Regions from separate parts of the Shinella sp. genome, predicted to be linked through region 1. Evidence: riboswitches for the same ligand, from Rfam matches in the RefSeq annotation. Region 1 holds a riboswitch; each other region holds the start of a gene.

The links. Region 1 has a riboswitch for cobalamin ahead of ACT6VE_RS14745 (hypothetical protein). Riboswitches for the same ligand answer to the same signal wherever they lie in the genome.
Region 2: linked by a shared signal. The riboswitch ahead of ACT6VE_RS20515 (acyl-CoA thioesterase) and the one ahead of ACT6VE_RS14745 (hypothetical protein) in region 1 are both predicted to bind cobalamin.
Region 3: linked by a shared signal. The riboswitch ahead of ACT6VE_RS03490 (CbtB domain-containing protein) and the one ahead of ACT6VE_RS14745 (hypothetical protein) in region 1 are both predicted to bind cobalamin.

What each region holds. Positions count from the first base shown of each region.
Region 1 covers NZ_JBQVPI010000007.1:39,378-44,211, forward strand. The annotation lists gene metH (methionine synthase) at 1-2,361, opposite strand, end outside; gene ACT6VE_RS14745 (hypothetical protein) at 2,448-2,663, opposite strand; cobalamin riboswitch at 2,765-2,981, opposite strand; gene ACT6VE_RS14750 (hypothetical protein) at 3,184-3,390, opposite strand; gene ACT6VE_RS14755 (GH36-type glycosyl hydrolase domain-containing protein) at 3,389-4,834, shown strand, end outside.
Region 2 covers NZ_JBQVPI010000011.1:185,422-190,255, forward strand. The annotation lists gene ACT6VE_RS20505 (methionine synthase) at 1-946, opposite strand, end outside; gene ACT6VE_RS20510 (DUF1852 domain-containing protein) at 974-1,963, opposite strand; cobalamin riboswitch at 2,205-2,418, shown strand; gene ACT6VE_RS20515 (acyl-CoA thioesterase) at 2,560-3,375, shown strand; gene ACT6VE_RS20520 (LysR family transcriptional regulator) at 3,378-4,265, shown strand; gene ACT6VE_RS20525 (DEAD/DEAH box helicase) at 4,603-4,834, shown strand, end outside.
Region 3 covers NZ_JBQVPI010000001.1:746,789-751,622, forward strand. The annotation lists gene ACT6VE_RS03480 (cobyric acid synthase) at 1-272, shown strand, start outside; gene ACT6VE_RS03485 (peptidoglycan-binding domain-containing protein) at 420-2,558, shown strand; cobalamin riboswitch at 2,638-3,002, shown strand; gene ACT6VE_RS03490 (CbtB domain-containing protein) at 3,050-3,226, shown strand; gene ACT6VE_RS03495 (CbtA family protein) at 3,239-4,030, shown strand; gene cobU (bifunctional adenosylcobinamide kinase/adenosylcobinamide-phosphate guanylyltransferase) at 4,032-4,556, shown strand; gene cobW (cobalamin biosynthesis protein CobW) at 4,561-4,834, shown strand, end outside.

The DNA of each region.
Region 1 (4,834 bases):
GATGTCGTGCACGTCGCCCTTGACGGTTGCCATCAGGATTTTGCCGGCGCTCTGCCGCCCGCCGCTGCCGCCATTGGCGAGCTTTTCGGCTTCCATGTAGGGCAGCAGCACGGCGACGGCCTGTTTCATCACGCGAGCGGATTTCACGACCTGCGGCAGGAACATCTTGCCGGCGCCAAAAAGGTCGCCGACGACGTTCATGCCGGCCATCAGCGGGCCTTCGATGACGTGCAGCGGGCGTTCCGCATTCTGCCTGGCCTCTTCCGTGTCGGCCTCGACGAATTCGGTGATGCCGTTGACGAGGGCGTGTTCGAGGCGCTTTTCGACCGCCCAGTCGCGCCAGGCGAGGTCGCGCTCCTTGGCTTCCTTGCCGGCCGTGCCCTTGAAGCGTTCGGCGATCTCCAGCATGCGCTCGGTCGCGGTGCCGCCGCCCTTCGGCACGCGGTTCAGCACCACGTCCTCGCAGGCCTCACGCAGGTCCGCCTCGATCGTGTCGTAGACGGCAAGCTGGCCGGCATTGACGATGCCCATGTCCATGCCCGCCTGAATGGCGTGGTAGAGGAACACCGCGTGCATCGCCTCGCGCACCGGCTCGTTGCCGCGGAACGAGAAGGAGAGGTTGGAGACGCCGCCGGAAATATGGGCATGCGGCAGGGTGGCGGTGATTTCGGCGGTCGCTTCGATGAAGTCTACACCGTAATTGTCGTGCTCCTCGATGCCGGTGGCGACGGCAAAGATGTTCGGGTCGAAGACGATGTCTTCCGGCGCAAGGCCGGCGACTTCGGTCAAGAGCTTGTAGGCGCGGGTGCAGATATCCACCTTGCGCGCCCTGGTGTCGGCCTGCCCGGTCTCGTCGAAGGCCATGACGACGACGGCGGCGCCATAGGCGCGCACGAGCTTGGCGTGGTGCAGGAAGGCTTCCTCGCCTTCCTTCAGCGAGATCGAGTTGACCAGCGGCTTGCCCTGCACGCATTTCAGGCCGGCCTCGATCACCTCCCATTTCGAGCTGTCGATCATCAGGGGTACGCGGGCGATATCCGGCTCTGCGGCGATGAGATTGACGTATTCCGTCATGGCCCTGGCAGAATCGATCAGGCCCTCGTCCATGTTGATGTCGATGATCTGCGCGCCGTTCGCCACCTGGTCGCGCGCGACGTCGAGGGCGGCCGCATAGTCGCCGGCGGTGATCAGCTTGCGAAATTTCGCCGAGCCGGTGACGTTGGTGCGCTCGCCCACGTTCACGAAGGGAATGGCGTCGGTCAGCGTGAAGGGTTCGAGGCCGGAAAGCCGCATATGGCGCGGGATGTCGGGGATTTCGCGTGGGCTATGGCGGGCGGCGGCGGCGGCGATGGCGCGGATATGGTCCGGCGTCGAGCCGCAGCAGCCGCCGACGATATTGACCAAGCCATCACGCATGAACCCTTCGATCTGGGCGGCCATCTCGTCCGGCGTCTCGTCATATTGACCGAAGGCGTTCGGCAGGCCGGCATTGGGGTAAGCACAGACGAAGGTCTGTGCCACGGAAGAAATTTCGGCGAGGTGGGCGCGCATGGCATTGGCGCCGAGCGCGCAGTTGAGGCCGATGGAGAAGGGATCGGCGTGGCGCACCGAGTTCCAGAAGGCTTCCGGCGTCTGGCCGGACAGTGTGCGGCCGGACAAGTCGGTGATCGTGCCGGAGATCATGACCGGCAGCTCGATGCCCTTTTCCTCGAAGATTTCGCGGGTGGCGAAGATCGCGGCCTTGGCGTTCAGCGTGTCGAAGATCGTCTCGATCAGGATGATGTCGGCGCCACCATCGATGAGGCCGCGCAGCTGGTCGGCATAGGCGAGGCGCAGGTCGTCGAAGGAGACGGCGCGGTAGCCGGGATTGTTGACATCAGGCGAGATGGAGGCGGTGCGGTTGGTCGGGCCGAGCGCGCCGGCGACGAAACGGCGGCGGCCGTCCTTTTCCTGGGCGCGCAGCCCGGCGCGCCGCGCAAGGCGTGCGCCGTCGCGGTTCAGTTCATAGACCATGTCCTCCATGCCGTAATCGGCCTGGGCGATGGTGGTGGAGGAGAAGGTGTTGGTTTCGAGAATGTCGGCGCCGGCCAGCGCATAGCGGTAGTGGATGTCCTCGATCGCGCCCGGTTGAGTGAGCGTCAGGAGGTCGTTGTTGCCCTGCTGGTGGCAGGCGCAATCGCCGAAGCGGTCGCCGCGGAAATCGTCCTCGACGAGCTTGAGCGTCTGGATTTCCGTACCCATGGCGCCGTCGAGCACCAGGATGCGCTCGCGGGCAGCCTCCTGCAGGGCGGCGAGGATCTCGCGGCCGTCGCGGGGCGGGAGTTCGGGGCCGAACAGGGTGTCCAGGTGCGATTTGGCCATGGCAAAGCCCTCCGGTGCAATCATACTGCATCGGAAGTCACATAAAGATATCTTTATGTCAATATGTCTTTATGCCGGCTGACGCATCAGTGAAGCGGCCCGTCTGCGCCGGCAAGCGATACGAACAGCGATCGGAGGCGGGTAATATCCGGATCGGAATCGTCATAACGGGAGAGTTTTTGCACCTCCTTCAGCGCCTCGACGGCAAGGTCGGCGCCGCGCGGCTGCCAGAGCAGCCAGGAGATGAAAACGGATTCCGGTTTTCCGGTGCCGGAGAGACCGTTGTCGGTGGTTGCAAACATGTAGATCCCCAATCGGTAAATTGGGGGATGACCGGACGCACGCATGCTGGATTTCGCCCAAAGGCGACAAGCAAGCGCACCACTGGGACACCCCGCCCATGGACGTTTCAAGTATCAGGGCAGGTCTCCTGGCTCACGGGTCGTTGCTCCAGTCTCGCCTTCCCGGTCCAAAGACCAGTGGCTTTATCGACAGTCGCTCGCCGTTCACAGTTGCGGGGGCAGCGCCGGTCTTGGCACTCCATCTGGAGCATCGCACCGGCTTCCCTCTTAGCCTCCAAGCCGCATGCGACTCGGAAGACCCTGACTTCGGCAAACTGGCGTCAGCGCGCCGGCAAGTCAATGGTTTTGGCCGTCATGCACAGGGCGGGAACTTTTTCCGTCGTCAGGCATTGGGCTTTTCGCCTGCACCATGCGCAGGTTCGCCCTGCGGGAGGGAGGGGCGATTCACCAAATCCGCAGATGAGGGTCCATGCTGCGCCATCCAGTCCTGTTGACATGTTGCAAGTCTCTGTCCTTACGGCTAAAAAATGCCGTTTTCATGCACCACGCGGCCAGGATGCCAACAAGCGTGTCGCCTGAGCCATGTCCAACCGTCAAGCATCTCCCAGGTGCGGTTCGGTGCCATGGCTGATCGCGGCACAAATATGAACCCTGCCCGCAAAAAACTGTCCAGCGCAAAGGCCGCCGCCGGATGGTTCCACATGGCCGGATCCAGAATCAGAAACATGCCCCTTCATAATACGCCGCAAGCCTCCTCGCGCGATGCCGACGTCAAGCAGATCGATTATAACGATTCGATCCGCGCCACCTATCTGACGCTGGAGGAGCTCGCCGATTGCGGTGAAGCGCTGGCGCGCGACAAACGCGCGGCCCTGCCCGGCTTCCGTCCCTTCGAATTCCGTGCCCGGCACAAGGAGAACGAGAAGGAGATCTTCCGCGTCTATCAGGTGACCGCGAAGGACGTCGAAGCGGGCGTGCAGATCACCCCCGCCGCCGAATGGCTGCTCGACAATTATTACGTGATCGAAGAGGCGATCCAGGAAGTCCGTCGCGATTTCCCCCGCCGCTTCTTCCGCCAGCTGCCGACCATGGAGGTCGAGGGACAGGTCATGCCGCGCACGCTGGCGCTCGCCTGGCTCTATGTCGCCCATACGCATAGCGGCGTCTCGCATGACGGCCTGACGGCCTTCGTCCAGGGCTTCCAGAAGGTTGATGCGCTGAAGATCGGCGAACTCTGGGCGCTGCCGTCCTTCATTCGTTTCGTGCTTCTCGAAAACCTCCGCCGCATTTCGAGCCGCGTCGAGCGCTCGCGCAAGATGCGGCTGAAGGCGAACGAGGTGGCGGACGAACTGATCCGGCTCAACGATCCGGAAAAATGCATTGCCCATCTCCAGTCGATGGAGACCTTCATCGACGACAACACTTTCGTCATCCAGCTGCTCTACCGGCTTCGTGACGGCCTGCAGGCCTCCGGCGCCGTGATCCAGTGGCTGGAGCGCAAGATCGAGAGCCGCGGCAGCGATCTCGAGGAGCTGATCGTCGCGGAGAACAACCGGCTGTCCTCCGGCAACGTCACGATGAGTTCGCTCATCAAGAGCCTGCGCTCCGTCGACGATACGGAATGGCCCGTCTGGTTCGAGAGCGTCAGCCGTCTCGACGAAGCGCTGCGCCAGCGTTCCGACTATAGCGACCTCGATTTCGGCTCGCGCAACAAGTACCGCAACACGATCGAGCGTTTCGCCCGCCGTTCCGGCAAGACCGAGCTGGAAGTGACCGAAACCGCGCTCACCATGACCGAGGAAGATGCGGCGGCGCATGTCGAGGACCTGGATTACAAGGCCAATGTGGCGGCCTTCCTCGTCGGCAAGAAGCGCAAGCAGCTCGAAAAGCGCATCGGCTACCGGCCTTCGCTTGTCCAGCAGGCCGTGCGCCTGATCCGCAAGCTGGATTGGTTCGCGATTGCCGGGCCCAACATCATCCTGACGCTGCTGGCGATGATCGCGGTCTATTTCTTCCTCGATCCGCTCGACATTCCGAACGGCGCATGGCTCATCATGCTCGTGCTTTTCGCGCTGCCGGCCTCCGAGGGTGCGACGGGTCTTTTCAACACGCTGGTCACCTTCTTCGTCACGCCGTCCCGCCTTGTCGGTTATGAATTCAAGGACGGCATT
Region 2 (4,834 bases), on a different contig from region 1:
GCGCCATGCCGCAATTGGTGCAAGGGCAAAGGTTCTCGCCATCGACAAACTGGAGTGCTTTTCGAAGGGTAGCGGCGACCTCCTCTGGGGTTTCAATGATGTCGGATGCTACGTCGATGGCCCCCACCATCACCTTTTTGCCCCGAACAAGTTCGATAAGATCCATTGGGACGTGAGAGTTATGGCATTCCAGCGAGATCATACCGATGCTGGATTTCTGCAATTTGGGGAGCGTCTCCTCATATTGCCGCCACTCGGACCCCAGGGTCTTCTTCCAATCCGTGTTGGCCTTGATGCCGTATCCGTAGCAAATATGGACCGCGGTTTGGCAGTTGAGGCCTTCGATTGCCTTTTCCAAGGTCGCGACGCCCCAATCATTCACCTCGTCGAAGAAGACGTTGAAGGCGGGCTCGTCGAACTGAATTATGTCGACGCCGGCGGCCTCCAGTTCCCGGGCCTCCTGATTGAGGATTTTGGCGAACTCCCAGGCCAGCTTTTCCCGGCTTTTATAGTGGCCGTCGAAAAGCGTATCGATCATGGTCATCGGACCCGGCAGAGCCCATTTGATCGGCTGCTTGGTCTGTTGACGTAGGAATTTGGCATCTTCGACGAATACCGGCTTCTGGCGAGACACGGCACCCACGACCGTCGGCACGCTCGCATCGTAGCGATCGCGGATCCTGACCGTTTCACGCTTTTCAAAGTCGACCCCGTCGAGGTTCTCGATAAAGGTTGTGACGAAATGCTGGCGGGTCTGCTCACCATCACTGACGATATCAATGCCCGCCTGCTGCTGATCGTCCAGCGCAAGCCGCAGCGCATCCTGCTTGCCCGTGAGCAACTCCTCGCCTTGCAGCTTCCAGGGCGACCAGAGCTTTTCAGGTTCTGCAAGCCACGAGGGTTTGGGCAAGCTACCGGCGGTTGACGTGGGCAACAGTTTTTTCATGTTGGGCTACCTTATGTTTTTGGTTCGTCAAAAGGCGTGATTGGCAGACCATTGCTCAAGAACCGTCTTGTACGGCTTGATGAAGTGCTCCTCGGCGAATTTCCCCTGCACCACGGCGAGCCGGCTGCGCTCTTCACGATCGTAGACAATACGCGTCAGCGAATAATCCTGGTGCTTCAGATTTGGCTGATAGCAGGCCCCTGCCGAGGAGTTGGCGTTGTAAATCTCGGGCCGATAAATCTTCTGAAACGTCTCCATCGTGCTGATGGTGCTGATCAGCTCGAGATTGGTGTAATCGTCGAGCAGATCGCCGAGAAAATAGAGGGCAAAAGGCGCGACGCTATTCGGCGGCATGAAGAAGCGAACCTGCAGCCCCATTTTTTTAAAGTAGTAGTCCGTCGCAGACTGTTCATCCTGCTGGTATTCGACGCCCAATACCGGATGCTGGTTTCCAGTCCGACGGTATGTCTTGCTGCTGGAGGCACTCAGGCAGATGACCGGGGATTTGAGAAAGCGCTTTTTGTAAGCATCTGAACTCAGGAAGGATTTGAACAGCTTTCCATGCAGGTCGCCGAAATCATCCGGCGTGGCGAATGCGGGGCGATCCTTGTTGTAAGCCGGCAATACGACGCTGAAGTCGTAATCTCGGACATAGGAGGAAAAATTATTGCCGACGATGCCCTCGATGCGTTCGCCAGTCTGTCTGTCGACGATATTCGTCTTCAGGATTTCGATGAGTGGAAAGGCGTCATTTTTTACACCAGCACCGATCGTCATCTCAACCGAAATGATCTCGAGCTCGACCGCATAGCGATCGCCCTTGGGATTATCCCAATGCGCCAGGGCGTTGAAGCGATTATCGATCATCCTAAGCGCGTTGCGAAGATTCTCCGCCCGGTTGTCGCCTCTCGCCAGGTTTGCGAAATTCGTCGTGGCACGCGTGTTGTCGGAGGGACGATAATCCTCATCGAAGCGAATGCTTTTGATAGAAAATGCGAGATCTTCGTTCGTTGCCATCCGTCTTCCTCAGTTCTCGATATAGAACCAAACCCTGGTTCGTCGTCTTCCAGCCGAGACAATTCTCCGCCCGACTTTCTCAGCCCGCTTCCTTCATATTGTCGATAATCAGGCGCGGTGCGTGCTTTATGCCCGAGGCCTGGGTCGAGAAATATTGGTTTTATCTCATTGAACGATGAGCCGTGCTCATGAGTGGTCGCAGACCGGTTCGCAGGCGGCTTGACCACTTCAGCAACATGCGACATTGGTTCGTCATCGTGGTTCTGCGGCGCGCAAATGCTCCGGAGCTAAGAGGGAATTCGGTGAGGGGCTTGATCACAGCCCGAAGCCGAAGCTGCCCCCGCAACTGTAAGCGGCGAGCGAAAGTCCATCCAAGTCACTGAGGCCTGCCTCGGGAAGACGGACCAGAGCGAAGACCCGTAAGCCAGGAGACCTGCCACGATAGATAACGTCCACGGGCGGGGTGTCCCGGAGTGCCGCTTTCGCGATCGGTGTTCCCGTGCCATCGTCTCTGCGTCATGCCACTGCCCTGCCGCAACCTGATGGTAGAGCCGATGACTGAGACGAGGACTGGGCCGAGGATTGAGACTGCGACGATGGGCAAGCCTGCCCGGCATGGCTCGACAACCAATCTCATCGATATCGTTTTCCCCGGAGATACCAATCATCACGGCACCCTGTTTGGGGGAGCCGGGTTGGCTCTGATGGATCGCGTCGCCTTTATCGCGGCGACCCGGTTCGGGCGGGTGCCTTTCGTGACGGCGTCCTGCGAGCGGATCGACTTCCGGCAGCCCGCGCGCATCGGGCACATTGTCGAACTCACCTCCAGACCGGTCAAAGCCGGGCGCCGTTCCCTGACGGTCGAGGTCGAGATGGTGGCTGAGGCCATCGTCGGTCGTGAGCGGCATACCTGTACACGCGGTCTATTCCATATGGTCGCCAGACCGGAGGGACAGGACGGCGCCAATTACTCGCTGCCCGCACTGCTTCCGGAGGCGGAAGCCGCGCCGGGCACCAGCGATACCGTCACCATGGTCGAGATTGTTTTTCCGGATCAGGCAAACAGTGCCGGCCGGATGTTCGGGGGCGAAGCAATCTCCTACATGACCAAGGCCGCATTCGTCGCAGCGTCCCGCTATTCCAGTAAGCTGGTGGTCCTGGCGTCATCCGAGCGTATCGATTTCGCGAGGGCAATCGAGATAGGTGAAATCGTCGAGACCGAGGCACGCGTCGAGCGCGTGGGCCGGAGTTCGACGTCGATCGAGACGAAACTCTGGTCCGAGAACCTACTGACCGGCGAGAGGCAACTCACAGCCGCCGGGCACTTCACCATGGTCGCGGTCGACGCCGATCATCGGCCGGTTCCCGCGTGCGAGAGCGGCGATGTCGCTGATCACCAAGGGCGGGCCTAACCATGCTGGACAGACAACATTTATCGATCCTGCGCGAAGTCGACCGCCTCGGTAGCCTGACGGCGGCGGCAGAGCGCCTGAACGTCTCCCAATCCGCTCTCAGCCACACTATCCGGAAGCTGGAGGAACGCTATGGCGTGGCGATGTGGGAGAAGGATGGACGAAACCTCCGTCTCACCGAGGCCGGACGATACATCGTGATCCTCGCTCAGCGCGTTCTGCCGCAGATCGAACGAGCCGAGGATGTCCTGTCGGATTATCGCCAAGGCCAGCGTGGCTCGCTCAAGATCGGCATGGAATGCCATCCTTGCCACCAGTGGCTGATGGGTGTCACCAAGCCCTACCTCATGGAGTGGCCGCAGGTAAGCCTCGAACTGACGACGTCGTTTGCCGCCGGCGGTGTGGCGGCGCTGACAGGATACGAAATCGATATTCTGATCACGCCGGATCCGATCGAGATGCCCGGCATTCATTATCTCGCGGTATTCGACTACGAGCTCGTGCTTGCCGTGCCCGCCGATCATCCGCTGGCCCTGAAAGGCCACGCGGAACCTGCGGATCTGCTGAATGAGACGCTGTTCACCTATCCCGTACCGCCGGAACGACTGGATGTGTTTACCCAGTTCCTTGTCCCCGCCAACAGCCGGCCGCGCCACCACCGCAATGTCGAGACGACAGAGATGATGCTTCAGCTCGTTGCGGCATCCCGCGGAGTCAGCGCCATTCCCGACTGGCTGGTGCACCGGGAGGCGGCTGCGCTCGGCCTTCGTCCCGTCAGGATCGGAACAGCTGGGATCCAGAAAAGCATCCACCTTGGTCTGAGAGATGGCGACGACACTGTCGATTTTATCGCCGGGTTTCTCGCGACGTCGCGCCAAGCGTTGGCGTGACGAGGCATGACGAGGCATGACGAATGGGTCTAACGGCTCCGTAGACAGCGCGAGAGAGAGAGCGAAAATAGAGAGTGCCATTTAATGGTCTTGAACGGAATCGAACCGCCGTTCTACGGCAGAGATGCGCTAACATCCTGAATTTAATCCCAATCATGCCTCTGCTTCCGATAGTTGATTTTAGTCGTCGTCCTGGCGCGCCAAACCAAACCAATCCCCAGTGTCAATTGATTTGTATCGTAAGCGCCACAAGTGGATTTGGCGGTGGATACTCCGAAACTCTCCAAACAAGGCGAGCGAATCGCAGTATAAACAACTCAAACTGGTGGGGTCTTACTTGGCTGATTTGTTTACACAGCGGGTTTCCATATCTTTGCCTGAGCGATATTTGCTGCGTGGCCGTGTCGCAGGGAACCTCATTCGGCAACTTGCTGCACCTCGGACAGATCTTGATGTCGCTTTGGATGCCAACACAAAAGGCTATTTTAGCGATTTAGCCGATGAACCGAGTATCGCCCTTTTACGAAGGGGAATAAAGCCGCCTTCGAATTACGATCAGATTGTTCGTA
Region 3 (4,834 bases), on a different contig from region 1:
CCACGGGGCCGGATACGATGCGTCCCTCCGTCAGCATCGACGGGCGTGCTGATGGTGCCGTTTCGGCCGATGGCCGGGTGATGGGCACCTACCTGCACGGCCTTCTGTCCAGTGACGCCTACCGGGCAAAGCTGCTTGCCGATTTCGGCATCGAGGGCGGCGGTTTCGATTATCGAAAGAGCGTCGACGAGGCGCTGGATGGTGTCGCGGCGGAACTGGAGGCTGTTCTCGATCCGGTCTGGCTCGATGGCCTTTTGGGCGTCGCTGATTAAACTGCCCTTCTGAAACGTACAGCCATCGGGTTCCTTCGCCACCGGTCTGCCGCACCAAAGTTGCGCCAGAATTCGGTGCGAGGAGTGACGGAAATCCGCCCGGTCATCGGGCTTTAAGCCTTTGCGCGCTCCGAAAGGGTGAGACATATGGGTTCTGGACCTCTCGCACGATCCGTTCTGGTGAGATGCGGCCTTGCAAGCCTCGTCGGGCTGTCGCTTTGCGGCCTGCCGGTGGTCGCCTTTGCCCAGACGACGGGCAAGGAAGCGACGAGTGCGGGAAAACGCTGGGAGGAGGAATTCGCCCTCTGGCAGAAGGTTTCCGGCGGCAGCGACGTCACGCAGTACGAAGGCTACCTGAAGACATATCCGAACGGCACCTTCGCCTCGATGGCGCGCCTGCGCATTGCCGAATTGCAGGCCAGCACCAAGGCCAAGCCGGTAACCGGGAGCTCCGAGCAGGCCGGTGCCAAGGCGAAGGCGGACGAGGCTGCGGCTGCCGAAAAGGCGAAGGCCGAGGAAGCCGAACGTGCAGCCGCCGACGCCAAAAAGGCTGAAGAGGATGCCCAGAAAGCTGCGGAAGCGGAAAAGGCCAAGGTCGATGCGGAAGCGGCACGCCTGAAGGCCGAGGCCGAGGCGAAGCAGGCCGAAGAGGAAGCCCGGAAGGTCGCCGAAGCGGAAAAGGCGAAAGCCGATGCGGAAGCAGCACGCCTGAAGGCGGAGGCCGAGGCGAAGCAGGCCGAAGAGGAAGCCCGCAAGGTTGCCGAAGCGGAGAAGGCGAAAGCCGATGCGGAAGCGGCACGCCTGAAGGCCGAGGCTGAAGCGAAACAGGCCGAAGAGGAAGCGCGTAAGGTCGCCGAAGCGGAGAAAGCAAAGGCTGATGCGGAAGCGGCACGCCTGAAGGCCGAGGCCGAAGCGAAGCAGGCCGAAGAGGAAGCGCGCAAGGTCGCCGAGGCGGAAAAGGCCAAGGCCGAGGCGGAAGCAGCGCGCTTGCAGGCGGAAGCTGAGGCGAAGAAGGCGGAAGAAGAAGCCGTTGCCCGCCAGCTCGCCGAGGAAAAGGCGGCTGCGGAGGAGAAGGCACGGGTGGAGGCTGCCGCTGCTGAGAAGGCACGCGCCGAAGAGGCTGCCCGCCTGAAGGCCGAAGCGGATGAGAGGGAAGCCGCCGCCCGCAAACTCGCCGATGAAAAGTCTGCCGAGGCCGAGCGTCTGAAGGCAGAGGCGGAGGCTGCGGCTGACAAGGCCAAGACGGAAGAGGCTGCCCGGCTGAAGGCTGAGGCTGCGCGTGCGAAAGCCGAAGAGGCTGCCGCTGCGGAAAAGGCGCGTGCCGAAGAGGAGGCCGCCGCCCGTCGCGAGGCCGATGCCAAGCGTGTCGAGGTTGAGAAGGTGGCTGCTGCCGAAAAGGCGCGGATCGAAGAAGAGGCCGCTGCTGCCCGCAAGCTTGCGGAAGAGAAGGCGGCCGAAGTGGAGAAACTGAAGGCCGAAGCCGCCAAGGCTGCGGCGGATGCCGAGGCGAAGGCCACCGAAGCAGCCCGCCTTGCCGACGAGGCGGAAAAACGCGCCGAAGAGGCTGCGGCCGCAAAGAAGCAGGTTGAGGCTGAAGACGCCGTAGCTGCGGCCCGCAAAAATGAAGCGCAGGGTGCCGAGACGAAGGACCGGGGCCTCGCCGTGGAACAGGCCGATGCGGCGAAGCGCGAGGAGGAAACCTTCCGGAAAGCCGTGCTCGACGGTTCGGCAGATGCTTTCCGCGACTATCTCAGGGCATATCCGAATGGCCGGTTCCTCGCGGATGCCCGCGAACGGCTTTCGACGCTTGCCGATGCCGCGCGCCAGGAAACACAGGAAACCAAGCCGAAGCAGGAGACGGCGACCACGGAAACCGAGCGCAAGATTGTCGAGGAGCCGGTCATCGATTCGCGCGAAGCCTATATGGAGCGCTCGACCCGTGTGCAGGCGCAGCGCTGGTTGAGCGTTCTGGGCTTCAATACCTATGGCGCGGACGGCGTGTTCGGTCCGCGTACCCGCTCGGCGATCGCGTCATGGCAGGGCACGTCCGGCTATCGCGCTGACGGCTACCTGTCGCGTGCGCAGTTTCGTGAACTCCGGCAGGCCGCGCAATATGCTCAGGCTCGTCAGAATCGCCAGCGCCAGCAGCGCCAATATCAGCAGCGTCAGTATCAGCAGGACTATGACGTGCTGGAAGGCCCGGTCGATGGCTACTATGAGCGCTATAATGGCGACGACGGCTATTACAACAATGGCGGTGGCATGGTGATCATCCCCGGCTATTGAGTTTGCGACGACCGGACGGCGGTTTCAGCACAGGTGATGCCGCTGCCGGTCGATTGACTTCACGGGACGGGAAGCATAATCATCCGCAGTATTGGATGGTTCCCGGATCCGGAAACGGATCGGGGAGTAAATGGGAATGTGACGCGGTGGACCCAATTAGGGCGCTGCAATCACGGCCGACCCCGCGACTGTAGAGTGGCGAGGAACGTTCATCCGGTGGGAGGGATTTGTGTGGAATGAGGCAATCGTGCTTCGCGCCACACCGAGAAAACCAACCGGAAAAGCCACTGGGTGGCATTGCGATAAGCAAAGGCTCGGACGCCTCTTTTTCTACGAATCGTCCACCTTTCGTGATGCTGATACCCGGGAAGGTGAGAGCGATCCGCAGGCGTGAAAACGCCGGACGCCACGAGCCAGGAGACCTGCCAGCCGATGAGGGCATATCGCCCGACCTGGGGAGGGGCTTCCCCAACGCCTGCACGGAGGTTGTCATGGCTGTTTCCGCTACGTCTACTGTTACCCTTTCCGCAAACGACCGCCTTGTCGCGGGCGTTTTCGCATTGCTGCTCGGTGCCTTCCTCGTTTTCAGCGCCGGCCTGGCCAATTCGGCCGTGCTGCACGATACGGCGCACGACACCCGTCACTCCTACGGCTTTCCCTGCCACTAAGGAGTTTTTGACATGATCGTTCGTTATCTCCTGGCCGCCCTGGTGGCCGGGCTGTTCTCTGGCGTGCTGATGACAGCCGCCCAGGAGGCGCGAGTCGTGCCGCTCATTCTTCACGCAGAAGAATTCGAAGGCGGCGCCGAAGAAACCGCACCGGCAACCGACGGCACGACACCCACCACGGGTGGTGCCGCCACGACGCAGGAGCATTCCTCGCTCGGCGCTGCCATTCTGGACGTCGCGTCGTACCTGTCGCCGGTTTCCGTCGCCTATGCCCATGAGGGCGAGGAGCACGAGGAAGGCGGCATCATGTTCGGCATGAGCCGTTTCTCCGGCACACTTTTGGCCAACCTCGTCACCGGCACCGGTTTTGCGCTTCTGCTGGCGGGCTTCAGCCTGGTTTCAGGACACCCGATCACCGTTGCGAATGGTGCGCTTTGGGGTGCCGCCGGCTGGCTTGCGGTGCATATGCTGCCCGCCATTGGCCTGCCGCCGGAACTTCCGGGTTTCCCGGCCGCGGATCTCGGTCAGCGCCAGACCTGGTGGATTGCGACCGTCCTGCTCTCGGCCGGGGGGCTCTATCTCCTGTTCCTGAAGCAGGGCATCGTCGCCAAGATCGCCGGTATCGTGCTTATCGCGGCGCCGCAGGTCTACGGCGCGCCGCAGCCGAGCGACATTTCCAGCAACGTTCCGGCTGTTCTCGGTGCCGAGTTCGCGGTTGCGGCACTCGCCACGACGCTGTTCTTCTGGATCGTGCTCGGTCTCGCGTTGGGCTTTGCCAACGAGAAAGTCGCCAAGGCTGCCTGATATGACGCAAAAATCGCCCGGGGCCGTCCTGGTTCTGGGCGGTGCGCGTTCCGGAAAATCCGCTTTTGCCGAAAGGCTGGTCGCCGAGACCGGCCTTTCGCGTCACTATATCGCCACCGGCCGCGCCTGGGATGATGAGATGCGGGAGCGCATCGCCAGACACCGGGAAGATCGCGGAAAGGGGTGGGAAACCCACGAAGAGCCGCTTGCACTCGCCGCGCGCATAAAAGATGTGGCGCGTGAGGATCGGGCGGTGCTCATCGATTGCCTGACGCTTTGGGTCACCAACCTGATGCTGGAGGAACGCGACATCGCCGCCGAATTTGCCGGCCTCATCGAGGCCATCGCGGCGGCGCCGGGTCAACTGGTCTTCGTGTCGAATGAGGTCGGTCTCGGCATCGTACCGGAAAACCGCATGGCGCGTGACTTCCGCGACCATGCCGGGCGGCTGCACCAGCTGGTCGCCGCCCTCGTGCCAAATGTTTATTTCGTTGCGGCCGGACTGCCGCTGAAAATGAAGGGTTGAGCCTATGCTGCAACAGAAAATCCCCGCCACCGTCATCACCGGCTTCCTTGGTGCCGGCAAGACGACGCTGATCCGCAACCTGCTGCAGAATGCCGGCGGAAAACGCATCGCGCTGATCATCAACGAGTTCGGCGATCTCGGCGTCGATGGCGACGTGCTGAAGGGCTGCGGCGCGGAAGCCTGCACCGAGGACGACATCATCGAACTCACCAATGGCTGCATCTGCTGCACCGTCGCCGATGATTTCATCCCGACCATGACGAAGCTGCTGGAGCGCG